DNA from 3 places in the Metabacillus sp. B2-18 genome. Region 1 is predicted to be linked to each of the others. Evidence: riboswitches for the same ligand, from Rfam matches in the RefSeq annotation. Region 1 holds a riboswitch; each other region holds the start of a gene.
The links. A riboswitch is a leader RNA that binds a small molecule or an ion and turns the genes downstream of it on or off. The one in region 1 is predicted to bind thiamine pyrophosphate.
Positions count from the first base shown of each region.

Region 1 (6,718 bases):
CATATCTCTTTATTTATCATGTTTATCAAATATCCATGTACAATTCTTTTGTATTTAGGGAATTTTCCTATTGAGCGCTTGAAACGCTTTATGTATATTGGGATTTGGATTTTAATTTATACAGCAAATGAGCTTTTAACACATTCTTTTGGAGGAATAAATCATTATAATGGATGGAATGAATGGTGGTCGGTATTGTTCAATTGTGCTATGTTTTCTCTATTAGCATTGCATCATTATCGTCCATTAATAACATGGATCCTTTCCTTTGTTTTTATTTTGTTTTTATGGACGGTTTTTGGTGTACCGTCATCAGTTTTTCGTTAAAACAAGAAAATGGGTTCAGGATCTTTATTTCATTTTTAAAGAAACAAGATTTTTTGTTCCTCATCAGGATTATTATATACAAGAGGTAGTAGAAAAATATAGAGGAATTAGTTTACTTAATTAAATATTTTCTGATACTCATTCTTCTTAATTCTGTTACAATGTCATATACATAGTTTTTATCAGAATAGATTAGGAGAATGATTCATGCTTCAAACAGTTAATCGGCAGCTGGAAAAATGGATGCCAATCATCACGCCAATAAGCGTAATTATAGGGGTGATGCTGGCTGAAAATCTTTTACCCCTTACATTTTTAATTCCGTGGCTATTTGCGTTTATGACTTTTTCAGGTAGCCTTAACTCCACTTTTACTTCTTTAACAGGAGCATTAAAAAAGCCACTGCCTTTATTCATTATCTTACTGCTGTTGCATATTGTTATGCCGCTTCTTGCTTGGACAATAGGACACGCATTTTTTGTAAATGATCATTTAACAATGACAGGATTAGTGCTAGCTAGCGTTATTCCAACAGGGATTACAAGTTTTATTTGGGTAACAATCTATAAGGGGAGTATAGGCTTAGCATTATCTATTATCTTGTTTGACACAATATTGTCGCCGTTTCTTGTTCCGTTTACTTTATCTTTTCTAGTTGGTCAAAAAATTCAAATAAATACAATGGATATTATGTATGGGTTGTTATTTATGGTTGTTATTCCGTCTATTTTAGGAATGTTTACAAATTTTGTGACAAAAGGGAAAAGTGTTAAAGCAGGGAAAAATCTTGCGCCGTTTTCAAAACTTGCTCTTGCTTGCGTTGTTATGATGAATGGAGCTGTTATTTCTCCCTATCTAAAGCAGTTCAGTTTAAAATTGGTTATGATTGCTATTGTTGTTTTTACACTTGCTTCTTTTGGATATTTCTTAGCATGGATGCTGTCAATTCTGTTAAAAAGAGACCGCGAAACAAAAGTAGTCATGATGTTTACCGGTGGAATGCGGAATATAAGTGCAGGAGCTGTAATTGCGGTTCAATATTTTCCTCCGGCTGTAGCTGTACCTGTAGTTTTGGGAATGTTGTTTCAGCAAGTGCTTGCATCAATCTTTGGTCTTATATTTAATCTTTTTGATCAGAAACAAAAACAACATTTTGAGGGTAATATCCCTGCTTCACAATAAATTATTCTCGTGTATTTTAAAAAGAAGATGTTGCCAAATATTTCTGAGTGTGTTAAAAATAATGTGAATTACTAATTTCATATACGATAGATTTTCACCACTAGGGGAGCTTTAAGCTGAGAGAGGCAGTGCGCCTTGACCCTTATTACCTGATCTAGATAATACTAGCGGAGGGAAGAGGTGTTTGAATAAATAGACTTTAACGAAATTTGGCTATAATTAGTAGCAGTATAACTAATTTTTATACCATTATTCGATTCAAACCACTTCTTTTCTTAAAAAAGAAGTGGTTTTTTTATTTTACTGCATTTTTAAAAAAGGAGGGAAAAACATTGTCTATTCCAATAGAACGGTTAATTAATATCGTTGATGAACGCAAGGAGGATTTGGTTTCCTTATTAAAAAGATTAATTGAATATAAAACACCTGCACCACCTGCTAGAAATACAAATGAAGCACAACAATTTATTGCAGAGTTTTTAGAAGAGAAAGGTTTTACCATTGATCTGTGGGATGTGTATCCAAACGATCCTAATGTTGTTGGTGTGTTAAAAGGGAAGGAACCCGATCTATATAACAGCTTGATTATTAACGGTCATATAGATGTGGCCGAAGTTAGTGAGGATGAAAAATGGGATGTTGATCCGTTTATCCCTGTTGTGAAAGATGGTGTGATTATTGGGCGTGGTGCAGCTGATATGAAGGGTGGATTAGCTGGTGCATTATTTGCTATTCAGTTAATACACGAACATGGTATTACCCTTCCTGGTGATTTGATTTTACAATCTGTGATAGGTGAAGAAGTTGGGGAAGCTGGGACTCTTGAATGTTGTAAAAAAGGATATAAAGCAGATTTTGCTGTTGTGGTGGATACAAGTGATTTACATATTCAAGGGCAAGGGGGCGTTATTACTGGTTGGATCACTGTAAAGAGTGACAAAACGTATCATGACGCAACGAGAAGGCAAATGATACATGCCGGCGGAAAACTTTTTGCTGCCAGTGCTATCGAAAAAATGACAAATATTATTCATGGATTACAAGACCTTGAAAGGCATTGGGCAATTTCGAAAAGCTATCCTGGATATCCTCCTGGTACAAATACAATAAATCCAGCAGTAATTGAAGGAGGAAGACATGCTGCATTTATTGCTGATGAATGCCGTTTATGGATTACTGTTCATTATTATCCAAATGAAACACATGAGCAAATTATAAAAGAAATTGAAGAGCATATTCTCCATGTTGCTCATGCAGATCCTTGGCTAAGAGAGAATCCTCCAACATTTGAATGGGGAGGAAAATCAATGATCGTTGATCGGGGCGAGATTTTTCCGTCATTAGAGATAGATCAAAATCATCCTGGGGTGAAAGGTTTAGCCTCAACCCATGAACAGCTTTTATCAACACAAGCTATGGTTGATGTTTCACCAACCGTAACCGACGGAGGATGGTTAGGAGACGCAGGAATTCCAACCGTCATATATGGACCTGGAAAATTACAACATGCACATGCAGTAAACGAACAACTATCCATTCAAGAACTTGTCGAGTACACAAAGGTCATTTTAGCTTTCATCTATAAATGGTGTCATTCAAAGAAGAGTGACCAAACTGTTGATTAGTTATTACACTTTAAATAATAGAAAGTAGGGGAAAATAAATGAAATTTAGTCAAAGGCTGTACGAAAAGGTTCTACCGATCTGGGAAAGTAATCATAATCATCCATTCGTTAAGGGAATGGGGAATGGAACTCTTGAAAAAGATAAATTTCGGTTTTACATGATACAGGATTATTTGTATTTGATTGAATATGCAAAAGTATTTGCCCTAGGTGCTGTGAAAGCTACAGATTTAAACACAATGGGTAAATTTGCAGCATTACTGAATTCTACTTTAAATGAAGAGATGGAGCTACATCGACAATATGCCAAAAAATTCAAGATTACTGTAGATGAGCTTGAAGAAGCTAAACCTTCTCCAACAACTCTAGCCTATACTCACTACATGCTTCATGTTAGTCAAAATGGAACACTTGCCGAATTGGTATCTGCTTTACTTCCATGTATGTGGAGTTATTGGGAAATTGGTAAAGATTTAAAGAAAATAGATGGTGCAAGCGAACATGAATTTTATGGAGAATGGATTTCGATGTATTCATCTGATGAATTTGGTCAACTAGCTACATGGTGTATTGAGTTAATTGATGAACTCTCAGATGGTAAACCAGAATCAGAATTAGTGAAATTAGAAGAAATCTTTCTAAATACAACTAGATTCGAGTACATGTTTTGGGAAATGGCCTACCACGAAATGATGTGGCCAACAAATGGATAAATCAATTCTTGAATTTAAAAATATAACCTTTCAATATAGGGAGCACCCTAGTGGAGAACCTATCTTGAAAAATATGAATCTACATATTCGTGAAGGAGAATTTATAAGCATTATTGGACCAAGTGGTTCAGGAAAAAGTACATTATTTAAGCTAATAACAGGGTTGGAGCAGCCTTCAGAGGGAGAAATTTTCCTGAAGAATCAACTAGCCATAAATCGACTTGGGCAAGTAGGGTATATGCCTCAGCAGGATTTACTTTTGCCTTGGCGCACAATTATTGAAAATGCATTACTTCCATTAGAGATAAAAGGAGTAAAAAAACACCTGTCTCTTCAAAAGGTTAGTGAATTATTAGAAGAGTTTGGGTTGAAAGGTGTAGAGGATTGCTATCCTGGTGAATTATCTGGAGGAATGCGGCAGAGGGTCTCGTTTTTAAGAACAATATTAAGCGGGTCAAATATTCTCCTTCTGGATGAACCGTTTAGTGCTTTAGATGCTATCACTAGATTATCGTTACAGGAATGGCTACTCTCACAATGGCAAAAAAGAAAAGAAACAATTGTTTTCATAACTCATGATGTTAATGAGGCATTGTTTTTATCTGATCGTATTCTTCTATTTACAGAAACTCCTGTAACGACCTTGAAAGAAATTATAGTTCCACTAGAACGCCCTAGAATCTTAAAAGATTTAAACCGGCCAGAGGTAATCTCTTTAAAAGATGAGTTGCTTGAAGACTTACGAACGAGGATGAAAACATGAGTATTTTTAAAAAATATGGTGCATCCAGTACGTTAACTATTTTACTTCTCGTTGTTTGGGAAATTGGTGCAAGGCTTTTGAATATGGGATTCATTCTGCCAACACCAACTGATGTTGTTTTAAAGATATGGGAATTAAGAGTACCTTTGTTTTTAGAACACTTACCTGCTACATTTCTTATTATCTTGATTGGACTCTCCCTTTCTATTTTATTTGGGGTGGGGCTAGCTGTATGGATGAACATAAATAAAACAGTAGAAAAAACCTTCTATCCTCTTATGATATCGTCACAAACAATTCCAATTATCGCATTGGCACCGATTTTTGTTTTATGGTTCGGCTATACGATTTGGAGTAAAGTTGTTGTAACTGTGCTTATCACCTTTTTTCCAATAACAGTAAATACGTATGATGGCCTTCGTGCAACAACTAAGGAATATAAAGATCTTTTGCGAACCATGGGAGCAACAAAAAAAGACATTTTCTTTAAACTGCAAGTACCTGGAAGTGCATCTTATTTTTTCTCTGGATTGAAAGTGGCTGTAACGCTAAGCGTAATCGGTGCTGCAATTGGCGAATGGATCGGTGCTCAAGCTGGGTTGGGGTATTTTAGCAGAAGAATGATGACTCAGTTTGATGGAGCAGGGGTTTTTGCACCAATTATCATATTATCTGCAGTTGGTATATTATTATTTGTCATCGTAAGTTCATTAGAGAAAAAAACATTAAAATGGAGGAAAACAGAATGAAGAAGTTATTATTAATGTGCCTATGTTTAGTATTTGGATTAATTACAGCTTGTGGTACTAACAACAGCACATCAACAGAAGCAAATGAAGAAACGAAAGATCTAAAGGATGTTAGTATTATGCTTGATTGGTATCCTAATGCTGTACATAGCTTTTTATATATTGCAAAGGAAAAAGGATACTTTGAAGACGAAGGATTAAATGTTGATATTCAATTTCCTGCTAATCCAACAGATCCGATCAACTTGGCAGCTGCAGGGAAAATCACGCTTGGCATATCGTATCAACCAGATGTTATTATTGCTCGTGCCAATCAAGATGTTAAGATAAAATCAGTTGGTGCTATTGTCCGTTCACCATTAAACAGAGTTATTTTTATGGAAGAAAGTGACATTCAATCTCCAAAGGATTTTGAAGGAAAAACAGTCGGATTTCCTGGTATTCCGCTAAATGAATCATTAATTCAGTCTATGGTTAAAGCTGATGGTGGAAACCCTGAAAATGTTGAAATGATAGATGTTGGCTTTGAATTAGGCTCTTCTATTGTTAGTGAAAAAGTAGATGCTGTTATTGGGGCATATATAAACCATGAAGTACCTGTATTAGCTTATGAGGGACACAACACACGAAATATTAACCCGACAGAATATGGAGTTCCTAGTTATTATGAGTTAGTTGCAGTAACAAGTGATAAAACATGGGAAGAAGAACAAGAAAGTATTGCAGCCTTTTGGCGTGTTGCTACAAAAGGCTATGAATTTACAGCAGAACATTCTGAAGAAGCTTTAGAAATTCTTCTAAATAATCAAGATGAAGCAAACTTTCCTTTAGTAAAAGAAGTGGAAACAGAAAGCTTAGAAATATTATTGCCACTGATGAAATCTGAGAATGGATTTGGAAGTCAGGACCAAGAGCAATGGGAAAGCACAATAAGCTGGATGAAGGAAGCAGGTTTAATTACTACAGAACCTGAGGCTGAAGATATATTTGTGAATATTAAAGAGTAACTTTATAATGGCGTACTCCTTAGTTTATTGAGGAGTACGCTTTTATAATATAGTGTTTTAAACACATCATAAGAGAGAATCCAAGAAAGCTGTTTTACCATAACCCCTAGTGTAACTGAAAAAGGACTTGGTGGGATTTGAACCCACAAGATGTACAACAATTTACGACAAAACTGTTGACTGCTCTAACCACTTGAGCTACAAGTCCAATTATATTATGTTCATAATAATTCATTTTATAACACCAAATAAAATAAATAAAAAAGAGATGTGGGATTCACATCTCTTAGCAATTAAATTTTTAATTCAACGTCAGCTGCTTTACGAAGTTCTTCCACTTTTGTAGCTACTT
Region 1 is NZ_CP088245.1:1,489,572-1,496,289, forward strand. Features, by position in the region: gene LPC09_RS07515 (CBO0543 family protein) at 1-327, shown strand, start outside; gene LPC09_RS07520 (bile acid:sodium symporter family protein) at 535-1,509, shown strand; TPP riboswitch at 1,602-1,702, shown strand; gene LPC09_RS07525 (acetylornithine deacetylase) at 1,842-3,134, shown strand; gene tenA (thiaminase II) at 3,173-3,847, shown strand; gene LPC09_RS07535 (ABC transporter ATP-binding protein) at 3,840-4,610, shown strand; gene LPC09_RS07540 (ABC transporter permease) at 4,607-5,359, shown strand; gene LPC09_RS07545 (ABC transporter substrate-binding protein) at 5,356-6,366, shown strand; tRNA gene LPC09_RS07550 (tRNA-OTHER) at 6,489-6,574, opposite strand; gene LPC09_RS07555 (SurA N-terminal domain-containing protein) at 6,660-6,718, opposite strand, start outside.

Region 2 (6,718 bases), 550 kb from region 1:
TTTCTTGTTCGTGAGCGCACATTTAGAACAATTCCGATAGCAACCATATAAGTGGCAAGAGAGCTTCCTCCATAGCTGACAAATGGCAATGGCAGACCCGTAATTGGGAGTAGCCCAATCGTCATGCCTACATTTTGGAAAACCTGAAATGTAATCATACCGATAACACCTGTGCATAGAAAGCTGCCAAATGGATCATTGCTTTCTAGAGAGATATGAATCATGCGATAAATAAGTAAGAAAAACAGTGAAACAACAATACTACCGCCAATAAATCCAAATTGCTCTGAAATAATCGCAAAGATAAAGTCAGTATGTGCCTCAGGTAAATAAACTTCCAGGTTTTGATAGCCTTTTCCACGTAATTCACCCGATCCAATAGCTAGCAAAGATTTAACAAGCTGAAATCCTTGCTCACCAGAATATTCCCAAGGATTAAGCCATCCGTAAAATCGATCTAGCTGATATTCTTCTCCGCGTAAAATATATTTTAAGAAAAAATCAGGATATTTAATAAAGATGAAAATAAACGTTCCGGCTCCGATTAAAAAAGTAGAGGCTGCTGTAACAATAATTCGCCATTGAATTCCTGAGATTAGAATAAGCGATCCGATTATCGCACAAAAGACCATTGTCATTCCCATATCCGGCTGTCTTATTAAAAGAAGGACAGGCGGAGCTGCAGCTGCAGCAATTTTTCCAATTAAGAGAAAATCATCTGCTAATGTATTTTTAGGGTATTTTTCACGATGATCTGTAATAATCTTACTCAAGACAATGATAATAATAATTTTCATTAATTCCGAAGGCTGAAAATTTCCTAATGGACCAATTCTATACCAGCTTGTTGCTCCTTTAATTGTTTGAACAATACCTTGTGGTAAAACTTCTAGACCTAGTAAAAGGAGTAAACCAAAGCCGTATAAATACCAGGCTAGCTGCTTAAATCGGTCATAATCAATCAGCATAGTAACGACAACAGCAAATGCTCCGATAATATACCATTGAATTTGTTTCATTGAAAAATTTATACCCTTTAGTGTTTCTGGAAGGGTGGATTCAGCACTGTTTATCGCAAATGAACTCACGATAGCTAATAAAAACATGATAAAAATTAATGTGTAATCTATTTGTTGTTGTGGGGATTTTTCGTTTGTCATAGTCGATCCCTTTCTAAATCGTTAAACTTGAAATTTTCTATATAGTCATTGTATCATTAACCATCTTAATGGATTGTGAACGATTTGCAAAGGATCCATTTCATAATGGCTGTATTCTTAGGGTGAATTTTAGATGATAGTTAACTTCTGGTCCAGAATATAAAACAATTGATGGAAGAAAACTCTCTAAAAGGAAATGTTTTATTTTTGTAAATAATGTTCATCTTATTGCTTCAATAAATGCATATAGAATATTATAGTTATTATAATATGAATCGCAATATGTAGAAATACTCAAGTATTTGTCGGAAATTCGTTTGTTTTCCTTAATATATTTGGCAAAGAGAGGAGGAACAGACTTTGTCAGAAGAAAGAGAACAAGTTGAGCTTGAAGAAGGAACGCTGCTTACAGCACTTACTCAGAAAAATATGGATGATTTTCGTTCCGTGTTTTTAGAGCAGCATCCTTACGACCAGGCCAGCTTTTTTATTAAGCTTGACCCAGAAGATCGCCAGACTGTTTATCATTTTCTTTCTCCAGAAGAAATGGCAGCGGTCTTTGAAAATATTGAAGATGAAGATGGTCTGTATCAAACTTACTTATCAGAAATGGATCCAACGTTTGCTGCTCAAATGCTTGCACAGATGTATGCAGATGATGCCGTTGACGTTTTAAATGAGCTTGATAAAGATCAGGTTGCAAGTTATTTAACAATAATGGACGATGAAGCAGCTGAAGAAATACGAGAGTTGCTTCATTATGAAGAATATACAGCCGGGAGTATCATGACAACGGAGTATATCTCCATTCATGCTCATCAAACGGTTCATTCTGCCATGCAAATATTAAAGAAAGAAGCTCCGAACGCTGAAACAATTTATTATGTATTCGTTGTGGATGAAGATGAAAAGCTTGCTGGTGTTATTTCGTTAAGAGATTTAATTATTAGTGAGCCTGACACGATGATTTCAGATATTATGAATGAACGTGTTTACTCGGTAAGTGTTGCGGAAGATCAAGAAGAAGTTGCAAGAAAAATGAAAGACTATAACTTCCTTGCACTCCCAGTCGTTGATTTTCAAGGACATCTGCTAGGAATTATCACTGTTGATGATATCGTCGATGTTATTGATGAAGAAGCAAGTGATGACTATTCAAAGCTTGCTGCGGTATCTGACGTTGACTCCACTGATAGAGGACCGTTTTCTGCTGCCAAAAAAAGATTGCCATGGTTAATTATATTATTATTTCTTGGAATGTTTACAGCAAGTTTAATTGGTCGATTTGAAGCAACATTAGAGAAAGTTGCTATTTTAGCCGTGTTTATCCCTTTAATTGCCGGTATGGCAGGAAACACAGGAACACAGGCTTTAGCCGTTGCTGTTAGAAGAATTTCACTTGGTGATACTGAAGATCAAAATCTTAGTAAGATGATCGTTCGGGAGGCAGGTACAGGTTTAATAACAGGGGCCATTTGTGGTGCGGTTGTGACTGTTGTTGTTTTTGTATGGCAAGGGGATCTATTTTTAGGTGCACTAGTAGGTATCTCAATTTTGGCTACACTAACTGTAGCGACGATTTCTGGTGCCTTTATTCCATTAATTATGCATAAATTGAAGGTGGATCCGGCTGTTGCATCTGGTCCTTTTATTACAACTATAAATGATATTATTAGTATTTTAATTTATTTTGGTATGGCGACATTGTTTATGCAATATTTAATTTAACTAGTTTCCAGCTTTAGAGCATATTGTTACAAGTTATGTTCTAGGTTGTATATGATAGAAGGTATACATTCTTCGCTGGAATTACTAACTTTTATATGTTCATGAATTTAAGATAAAGGAGGGATACGATGCATGGAGCATCTGTAACTTCATTAGTTATTGTTATTCTCGCAGCATTTCTAACCCCTATTTTGCTACATCGACTAAAGCTAAACTTTATGCCAGTCGTCGTAGCCGAAATTATCGTTGGGTTAATTATTGGAAAAAGTGGTTTTGATGTTGTCCACCAGGATATGTGGCTTGAGACATTATCAATGCTTGGATTTATTTTCTTAATGTTTCTTAGTGGTCTTGAAATAGACTTTACAGCTTTTGCAGGAGGAAAGAAAAAGGAAAAGCTTCCTTCAGGTAAGGATGCACCTAATGCGTTTTTTGTTTCACTTATCATATTTGTTGGGATTTTTGCTCTATCCTTATTATTATCCTACATCTTTGTATGGATTGGGTTAATGGATAACGCGTTTTTAATGACCTTAATTATTTCGACTATTTCTCTAGGGGTAGTAGTTCCTACATTAAAAGATGCAGGAATTATGAAATCAAATATTGGTCAAATTATTTTACTTGTGGCTGTTATAGCTGACTTAGTCACAATGGTGCTTCTTGCTGTTTTTGCTTCCATTTATGGTGGTGGAGACAACAATACCTGGTTGTTATTAGTTCTATTTGGAGCAGGTGTTGGGCTCTATTTCTTAGGAAAAACATTTATGAATCGTTCATTCATCGAAACAATGTCAAAAGGGACGATTCAAATTGGAACACGAGCTGTTTTTACCTTAATTATTTTATTAGTGGCCATTTCCGAAACAATTGGTGCCGAAAATATTTTAGGAGCTTTTTTAGCAGGTGTGCTAGTTTCGCTATTATCTCCTAACAAAGAAATGGTTCAAAAGCTTGATTCTTTCGGATATGGATTTCTTATTCCGATTTTCTTTGTAATGGTTGGAGTTGATTTAGATATTTGGGCATTGTTTAAAGACCCTAAAATCTTCCTGCTTATTCCATTATTATTTATCGCACTTCTGATTTCTAAGGTTTTGCCTGTTTATTATTTGAAAAGATGGTATGATGGCAAAACAACACTTGCAGCTGGTTTTCTCTTAACATCAACGCTTTCTCTAGTGATTGCTGCTGCTACGATTGGGGAAAGAATGGAGATTATCACAGCTGAAATGTCAGGTGCACTTATTTTAGTTGCTGTTATTACAAGTATAGTAACTCCGATTTTCTTTAAAAAGCTCTTCCCAAAAAGCGATGGCAAGCCAACAAAAATCAAGGTTGCCTTTATTGGTGCCAATCAAATGTCACTGCCTGTTACGAGAGAGCTAAACCAAGATCTTTATGAAACAACGGTTTATCATATTCAACAAGATAAAATTGATAAACAAATCTCTGAATCATTGTTTGAAATTAGAGAAATTGATAATTTTCAGGTTGAAACATTAAAAGAACAAAACGCATTTGATGTAGACTTAATCGTTGTGGCTACTGGTGATGAACAACGAAATGCCGATATAGCCTTATCTGCAAAAAATGAGCAAGTTGACCGAGTGATTGCCAGTGTGGCTTCACCTGATTTAGCAAGTCAATTAAAGGATGAAGGTATTGATATTTTCTCTACACTTCTTTCAACAAAAACGATGCTTCGTGCTTTAATTGAAGCGCCAAGTGTCATGAGAATCTTAACAAATCAGGAAACAACTCTATATCAAATTAACTTAAATAATGCAAAATACGATAACATCCTGCTACGAAACTTTCCGTTTACAGGAGACATTATTTTTGTCCGTATTTTCAGAGGCAAAGATTCGATTGTTCCACATGGAGATACAGACCTGAAATTAGGAGACCGTCTAATTGTGACGGGCTCTAGAGAATATGTAAATGAACTTAAACATGAGTTGGAATTGATATAATTTTTATCAATTAAAAAACATCAGGGTATCTTACTCTTGAAAGTTTCCAAACATTTGGTATGATAGAAATAAGTAAATACGAGAGAAACAAAACAACCGCTAGGGGAGCCTTAAATAGAGGCTGAGATTAAAGTGTGACTTTAAGACCCTTATAACCTGATCTGGATGATACCAGCGTAGGGAAGTGGCTACAGCATGGTTATTTGTGTATGTAAACCACTTTCCCTATTGGAAAGTGGTTTTTTGCGTCTTATAAAACTTTACTATCTAAGAATTAAGGTGAAAAAAGTGGAATTTCATGTCATTACAGATGGCAAGCAAACGGTAAATGAATTAACAGTGAAACTTACGATGCTCCATCAAGATGTGGATTATATTCATATCCGGGAAAAACAAAAAACGGCTTCAGACATCATGTTACTTGTGTCAAATTTGCTTCAGCGGGGTGTACCGAAGGAAAAACTTGTGATCAATGATCGACTTGATGTTGCTTTATTACATAATATCCCTAATGTTCATTTACCAGGACACGGCCTTCCTGTTGAAGTAGTAAGAGCTTTTGATTCACACGTAAGAATTGGACGGTCCGTCCATTCGCTAGAAGAAGCTTTACGATGTGAGGAAGCGGGAGCTGATTACCTGTTATTTGGTCACATCTTTGAAACAAATTCAAAAGCAGCATTACCTCCAAGGGGTGTAGAACAATTAGCTGAAATTTGTGAGCACATTACCATTCCAGTTATTGCGATTGGAGGCATTACTCCTAATACAATTAAGTTGCTTAACAACGTAAGCGTTGATGGTGTTGCTGTTATGTCCTATGTTATGGGGACCAGTGATCCAATCGGAGCTTTAACCACTTTAAAAGAGGGGGGTTACCATGCAAAAACAATATGATGTAGGAATTGTTGGCGGTGGTATTATTGGACAGTCAATTGCTTATCAGCTTGCAAAAGAGGGAATCTCCGTTCTTGTATTAGATAGCCATAAAGGTGGTACAGGTGCTACATGTGCAGCTGCAGGCATGCTTGGTGCAAATTCTGAATTGGAAAACAATGATGCTTTTTTTCAGTTTGCGAAAGAAAGCCAAAGACACTATCACATTTTGCGTGATGAACTTTCAGAATTGTCACAGATAGATATTCAGCTAGTTGACAAAGGAATGTATAAGCTAGCAATGACAGAAAATGAAGCGAAAGTTTTGAAGAAAGCTGTTGATACCTACGAAACATTAGAATGGCACACGAAAGAAACAGTTTTACAAAATGAACCACATGTTTCTGATTCGATCGTAGGAGCGCTCTATATACCAGAAGATGGTCATGTTTCTCCTATACATGTATGTGCGGCATTTACGAAATCTGCTAGTTTACTAGGAGCAACCTTTAAAGAAAATACACCTGTTCATTCTATTAAGAAAACAGCTACGAATGAATACACGCTATCAACACCACAAGGAGATTATCTTTGTAGCAAAGTAGTCATAGCGAATGGAGTATGGAGTGGTCACTTTTTTAAACAATTAGGACTTGATGTCAGTATGAAGCCAGTTAAGGGTGAATGTCTTTCTGTTCAAGGAGACCACTTAGATCTGAAAAAGACTCTTTTCTATGATCATTGTTACATCGTTCCGAAGGGTAATGGAAGGTTTGTGGTAGGGGCCACAATGGTTGAGAATGATTGGAGTACAACTCCATCTCTTGGTGGAATTCAGTCTTTAATCGAAAAAATTACTCCGATGATGCCAAGTATTACTTCTGCTAAATTGATAGATACTTGGGCTGGATTAAGGCCGCAATCAGATGATGGAAAGCCTTATATTGGACAGCATCCTCTTGATGAGAACATCTACTT
Region 2 is NZ_CP088245.1:936,931-943,648, forward strand. Features, by position in the region: gene LPC09_RS04915 (FtsW/RodA/SpoVE family cell cycle protein) at 1-1,160, opposite strand, end outside; gene mgtE (magnesium transporter) at 1,521-2,888, shown strand; gene LPC09_RS04925 (monovalent cation:proton antiporter family protein) at 3,017-4,864, shown strand; TPP riboswitch at 4,956-5,064, shown strand; gene LPC09_RS04930 (thiamine phosphate synthase) at 5,108-5,761, shown strand; gene thiO (glycine oxidase ThiO) at 5,745-6,718, shown strand, end outside.
Region 2: another riboswitch for thiamine pyrophosphate. It lies ahead of LPC09_RS04930 (thiamine phosphate synthase); the one in region 1 lies ahead of LPC09_RS07525 (acetylornithine deacetylase).

Region 3 (6,718 bases), 2.4 Mb from region 1:
CAACTCTATTATGAATTCTTCTACAAATTTCGCAACTATTCTATTACGTTTCATGGTAGAATATTGTAGGTTTTTGAATGATAGGAGGAACGACTTTGAACTCTCCGCGCTTTTTTCCTTATGCAGCTCTGGTTGTTGGTGTACTTTCTGTTTCAACTTCAGCTATTTTTGTAAAGATAACATCAGCTCCTGCTCCGGTTATTGCTTTTTATCGATTGTTTTTTGCGACGATTCTTATTTTGCCAATATTTCTAATCAAACATCGCTCAGAATTGAAGGTCTTATCAAAAGTAGATTGGTTATATTCAACGATAGCCGGTGTATTTTTAGCTTTTCATTTCATTCTTTGGTTTGAATCGTTAAACTATACATCAGTCGCTAGTTCTGTAGTTTTAGTAACTCTTCAACCGTTGTTTGCGTTTGTGGGAACATATTTGTTTTTTAAAGAAAAAGTTTCAAAGATGGCTTTGTGTAGTGGAATTCTCGCTATCACTGGGAGTATGATCATTAGTTGGGGCGATTTTAAAATAAGTGGTCTTGCTTTGTTTGGGGATATTCTTTCTTTAGTAGCATGTGCAATGATTACCGCATATTTGCTCTTTGGACAGGGAATTAGAAAAAGACACTCGCTTACTTTATATACATTCATTGTATATGGAATTAGCTCGTTAACTCTATTACTCTATTGTTTAATCTTACAATATCCCTTAGGTCCTTATCCGACATCAGACTGGTATAATTTTATTTTATTAGCCATTATTCCAACATTACTCGGACACTCATTATTCAATTGGTCTTTAAAATGGGTTAGCACAAATACAATATCCGTGATGATTTTGTTCGAGCCAGTTGGTTCAATAATCCTTGCATATTTCTTTTTAGGAGAAAAAATGATTCCATCTCAAGTAGTGGGAGGAAGTATTATTATGGTTGGGATTATGCTTTTTGTATTAGAAAAACAAATAAAAAAATACATGCGCAAAGAACTAAAGCCTGCCAGCTAATGCTGGAGGCTTTCATTTTTTGTTTGGAGTGATTGATTCTCTTCTTTAATATACTGTGATTGTAAATCTTCTATGGTAATACCAGTTGCTTTAGTAAATCCCTCATTAAAATCATTAGTTTTTGCCGTTTCTATAATGATTGATTTAAGAATTGATTCTCCGAATTGATCAACGAGATACTTAATTGCATAATAACTTTGCAAATAAACATCATAATCTTCTAGACGATATTTTTCCCAGTCTTTATGTGTCACAAGATGGGAAAATGAGGTTTCTTGAAAGGGATAATAGCGATGTGCAACGTTATACATACCAACATACTCTGCAACTCCCTCATGAAACCATAGAGGAATTCTATAGACGTAAAGTTCTTGCTCTTTAATATAAGCTTGTAATCGATAGTGAGTATATTCGTGTAAAATGGTGCTTTGGAAATAAAATGATTGTGGCATTTGATTTGAGACGATATCTGATAAGTCCGTTATGGCAATCCCGACAATATCATTCGGATCGTCAAAGTAGCCCATAGTCTGAACTAAGGAGGTTTTTTCATAAAGATCTTCTATAGAAGAATGAAGAATAAGATCAATCTCGTTATCGTGGACATCACCCAAAAGATTTGTTGTAAGTTCATCAGCACGATTTAGAACATCCTCTATAATTGGGATTAGCTCTTTCTCATGTGTTTCATAATAAATCATTACATTTTTGTATGAGCTCACCATTTTATCCTTCTTCATCGCTTGATAATCTGCAATGGTTACTTTATTTGATTGAAAAGGTATTAAATAAAGCTGGTACTTCTCCTCAAGTGTTAAATTTCCTCCCAACTCACTAGATATCATAAGATTGATGGAAAAAAAGTAGATGGAAAAAAAGAAAGTGAATGTTGTAATGATCATAAAAGAAACAATGCCACTCCGCCCTTTAAAAAACCAAAAGGTAAATGTCTTTTTCAAAGTTATCAAAATATAGACAAAGAAACAGAATAAAGCAAAAGATGTTAATGTCATAATGATGCTGAAAGCAAAACTGACTTTAATGTGAAAAAATAAATGGAAACAAACAAAACATACAAATAGTAAAATAAGAGTAAAGCTGGAGTATATAAGGTTTTTACATACCAATTTAAATGTCTCCAAAGCAACCTCCTGCAAAGGTGAATCTTTATTGATATTTATGAAGCAGGAGTGGTAAAAATGACGTTTGAAGGTAAGGACGTGCATAAGATTTTTCAAAAAAACTCGCCGTTTGACGAGTTTTTAAAATTAAGATGAAATGTAGAAAATCGAACATAAGTAAGCAAAGGTAAAACCTAAAGGAATGCTAAATATTAAAGACAAGCCTTGAACAGGACCCTCTTCATTACTAATTCGAATTGCCTCTTTATAGCCATAAGAGAAATGAAATAGTGATAGAAATAATGTTAATAATATAATTCCATAAGATATAGTCATCTCTTTTTCCTCCGTTTATAAATCTATTATTTCTATTAATAGATGCCGAAAGAATTGAAAATATGAATGTTTTTCTACAAAGTAGAATTTATTCGTGCGGAGAGATAAGGTAATAAGGGGTTTCATAGAGTTAATAGTGTTTACTATGATGATTACTAATTATTTATGAAAAATAGAAAAACCTTGGCGAGGGGCCAAGGTTTTGTTAGAGTTATTTTCTTATTATTAATCTAGGAGAAGTTACTAATAGTAAACTAACAACAATTGCAGAAACGATCATTGTTGGAATCATATAAGAAGCATTATAAACAATAGAGTATGTTAGTACAGGAGTACCTTCAGGTGCGAACGACGCAAAAAATGCAACACCCGCAACAACATGTGCGACCATTCTTAGTAAGCTTCCAAGTAATGCCCCAAGTGTTATATAAAGAATCGCTAATTTTTTACTATTATTTTGAAAAGCGTTTTGAATCTGCTTGAAGAAGACTCCACTAAACCCAACAACAGTAAATGCCAGGTAGTAATCAAGAAACCCTTGAACAGGATGGACAATATAAGGATTACCAAGAACAGCTTGTAAAAGGCCTAGTAACAAACCAGTTAGAAGTCCTCCTTTTATTCCCCAACCATAAGCAATGATAAAAATTGGGATCATGCCCAGTGAAATGGAACCGCCCTGTGGTAACTTACCAATAACACTTGATAATAAATCAAGTAAAAAGGCCAGTGAAGCTAACATTGCAACTTCGATTAAAAATAATAAACGTTGATTTCCTCGCAAACTAATTACCTCTCTTTTACATCAAACCAAAAGGCAACCTTATTTTAGCCTCAAAATAAAAAAGCAATGATTGGAATGATCATATAATCCAAGCATTACTTTAAACATGATCTTCCACATCCCTACACTAGTATTAACTAACAGGTTCAAAGGGTTAGAATGGTAAACATTCAATCTCAGCTTAAAGGCTCCCCTTGTGGTTTAAATATTTATTTTAGTCATTACTATACAGGATCTCTGTGCTTACTACAACTATAAATATAGAATAAATAAGAGTTTAGTCTACAGTGTAATGAAAGGTGAGAATAAAACATATAATTCATCAGAATTGTCCAAGAGGTGAATGTATGGGTATTAAAAAACTATTCAACTTTAAAAATCCAGCACTAATAAAACAAATGAAAGTAGCAAAAATAGAAAGACAATACGGTGGTATTATTCATCAATTAGAACTTGATGATTTTTGGGATAGTCTTCAAAGTTATGAAAGAGCATTTATTAGAAATTGTATAAAGTGGTCCTTTGGAGGAAGGATTCAGCCTAAGGATTTAGATCACCCTGACAGTCATGCCAAAACAAAAAGAAGTGATTGTGGTTTTTTATTAGGAAATGTTTCTTGGGCTTTTGAATCAAAGGAATATCTTCTTGCTGAAAAATTATTAATTGAAATCATTAACCGTACGAAGCGTCCTTTTATTTTGCACCGTGCCCACCAGGAATTAGTTAAAATGTATTATGCTCAAAGTGAGGAAGATGATAAAATACTATATAAATGTAAAGAACTCTGTGAATATCATATTGAGTTAGCACCTTTAATACTCACAGAAGCATTAAAGAAAGATATTACCCCCCCTGAAATTTTAGCATTTAAATTATTAAAGGATATTTTAGATAAAGAAGGTAAATTAAAAGAGCGCGAGAATATATCTTTGCTTGAAGAACAATATTATAGAGGGGCAATGAATGAAGGTGGCTGATTGTCATCTTTTTTATTTTTTTAAAAGTGCTTGTGTTTATAAAATAAACGTGATATATTATTAAACGTCGCTTCTGAAGCAGACAAAAAAACAACACGAAAAAATAGGTGTTGACGAGAAGATTACTAAATGTTATATTGGTTAAGTCGCTTCTGAAACGGAGCTTGAAATGATCTTTGAAAACTAAACAAAACCAAGCGTGCTAAAGTTAATCTTACTGAGATTAACAAAAGTAAGTAATGTACTTTTATAGTACAAGTTATTATGAGCTATATCAACTCTTTATTGGAGAGTTTGATCCTGGCTCAGGACGAACGCTGGCGGCGTGCCTAATACATGCAAGTCGAGCGAACCAATGGGAGCTTGCTCCCTGAGGTTAGCGGCGGACGGGTGAGTAACACGTGGGTAACCTGCCTGTAAGATTGGGATAACTCCGGGAAACCGGAGCTAATACCGGATAACATTTTGAACCGCATGGTTCAAAATTGAAAGACGGCTTTTAGCTGTCACTTACAGATGGACCCGCGGCGCATTAGCTAGTTGGTGAGGTAACGGCTCACCAAGGCAACGATGCGTAGCCGACCTGAGAGGGTGATCGGCCACACTGGGACTGAGACACGGCCCAGACTCCTACGGGAGGCAGCAGTAGGGAATCTTCCGCAATGGACGAAAGTCTGACGGAGCAACGCCGCGTGAACGATGAAGGCCTTCGGGTCGTAAAGTTCTGTTGTTAGGGAAGAACAAGTACCAGAGTAACTGCTGGTACCTTGACGGTACCTAACCAGAAAGCCACGGCTAACTACGTGCCAGCAGCCGCGGTAATACGTAGGTGGCAAGCGTTGTCCGGAATTATTGGGCGTAAAGCGCGCGCAGGCGGTTTCTTAAGTCTGATGTGAAAGCCCACGGCTCAACCGTGGAGGGTCATTGGAAACTGGGGAACTTGAGTGCAGAAGAGGAGAGTGGAATTCCACGTGTAGCGGTGAAATGCGTAGAGATGTGGAGGAACACCAGTGGCGAAGGCGACTCTCTGGTCTGTAACTGACGCTGAGGCGCGAAAGCGTGGGGAGCGAACAGGATTAGATACCCTGGTAGTCCACGCCGTAAACGATGAGTGCTAAGTGTTAGAGGGTTTCCGCCCTTTAGTGCTGCAGCAAACGCATTAAGCACTCCGCCTGGGGAGTACGGTCGCAAGACTGAAACTCAAAGGAATTGACGGGGGCCCGCACAAGCGGTGGAGCATGTGGTTTAATTCGAAGCAACGCGAAGAACCTTACCAGGTCTTGACATCCTTCGCTACTTCTAGAGATAGAAGGTTCCCCTTCGGGGGACGAAGTGACAGGTGGTGCATGGTTGTCGTCAGCTCGTGTCGTGAGATGTTGGGTTAAGTCCCGCAACGAGCGCAACCCTTGATCTTAGTTGCCAGCATTAAGTTGGGCACTCTAAGGTGACTGCCGGTGACAAACCGGAGGAAGGTGGGGATGACGTCAAATCATCATGCCCCTTATGACCTGGGCTACACACGTGCTACAATGGATGGTACAAAGGGCTGCAAGACCGCGAGGTCAAGCCAATCCCATAAAACCATTCTCAGTTCGGATTGCAGGCTGCAACTCGCCTGCATGAAGCCGGAATCGCTAGTAATCGCGGATCAGCATGCCGCGGTGAATACGTTCCCGGGCCTTGTACACACCGCCCGTCACACCACGAGAGTTTGTAACACCCGAAGTCGGTGGGGTAACCGTAAGGAGCCAGCCGCCTAAGGTGGGACAGATGATTGGGGTGAAGTCGTAACAAGGTAGCCGTATCGGAAGGTGCGGCTGGATCACCTCCTTTCTAAGGAAAATGAGGCACGCTTGGTATTTTGTTTAGTTTTGAGAGATCATTCTGATCTTTCTATATAAGTAAGACTCAATACATAGGAGTCTAAATGCAAAGTGCATTTGAACATCCTGTGTTTTATGTTCCTTGAAAACTAGATAACGAAAACAATTCAAGTAATTCACTGAGTTTAAACGCTTAGTTTAGTGATTCTCTTAATAAATGTTAATCAAGATATTAAGTTTGATCTTATGTCTTGAGACAAAGGAGAAGCGAGAAGTTCGAGGCGACGACCTGATGAGGAGCGGAGTGTACGAGAGTACATGAGCACCCTTAGCTCGGGAAGTCAACGAAGAAATTCGACGCTTATCGTTTGTCGAAGGTTAAGTTGTTAAGGGCGCACGGTGGATGCCTTGGCACTAGGAGCCGATGAAGGACGGTACTAACACCGATATGCTTCGGGGAGCTGTAAGTAAGCTTTGATCCGGAGATTTCCGAATGGGGAAACCCACTGCTCGTAATGGAGTAGTATTTTTACCTGAATACATAGGGTATTAAAGGCAGACCCGGGGAACTGAAACATCTAAGTACCCGGAGGAAGAGAAAGCAAACGCGATTTCCCAAGTAGCGGCGAGCGAAACGGAAGAAGCCCAAACCAAGAGGCTTGCCTCTTGGGGT
Region 3 is NZ_CP088245.1:3,886,994-3,893,711, reverse strand. Features, by position in the region: gene LPC09_RS19790 (DMT family transporter) at 96-1,004, shown strand; gene LPC09_RS19785 (peptidase MA family metallohydrolase) at 1,001-1,906, opposite strand; gene LPC09_RS19780 (hypothetical protein) at 2,273-2,461, opposite strand; gene thiT (energy-coupled thiamine transporter ThiT) at 2,673-3,245, opposite strand; TPP riboswitch at 3,348-3,450, opposite strand; gene LPC09_RS19770 (hypothetical protein) at 3,593-4,222, shown strand; rRNA gene LPC09_RS19765 (16S ribosomal RNA) at 4,505-6,055, shown strand; rRNA gene LPC09_RS19760 (23S ribosomal RNA) at 6,422-6,718, shown strand, end outside.
Region 3: another riboswitch for thiamine pyrophosphate. It lies ahead of thiT (energy-coupled thiamine transporter ThiT); the one in region 1 lies ahead of LPC09_RS07525 (acetylornithine deacetylase).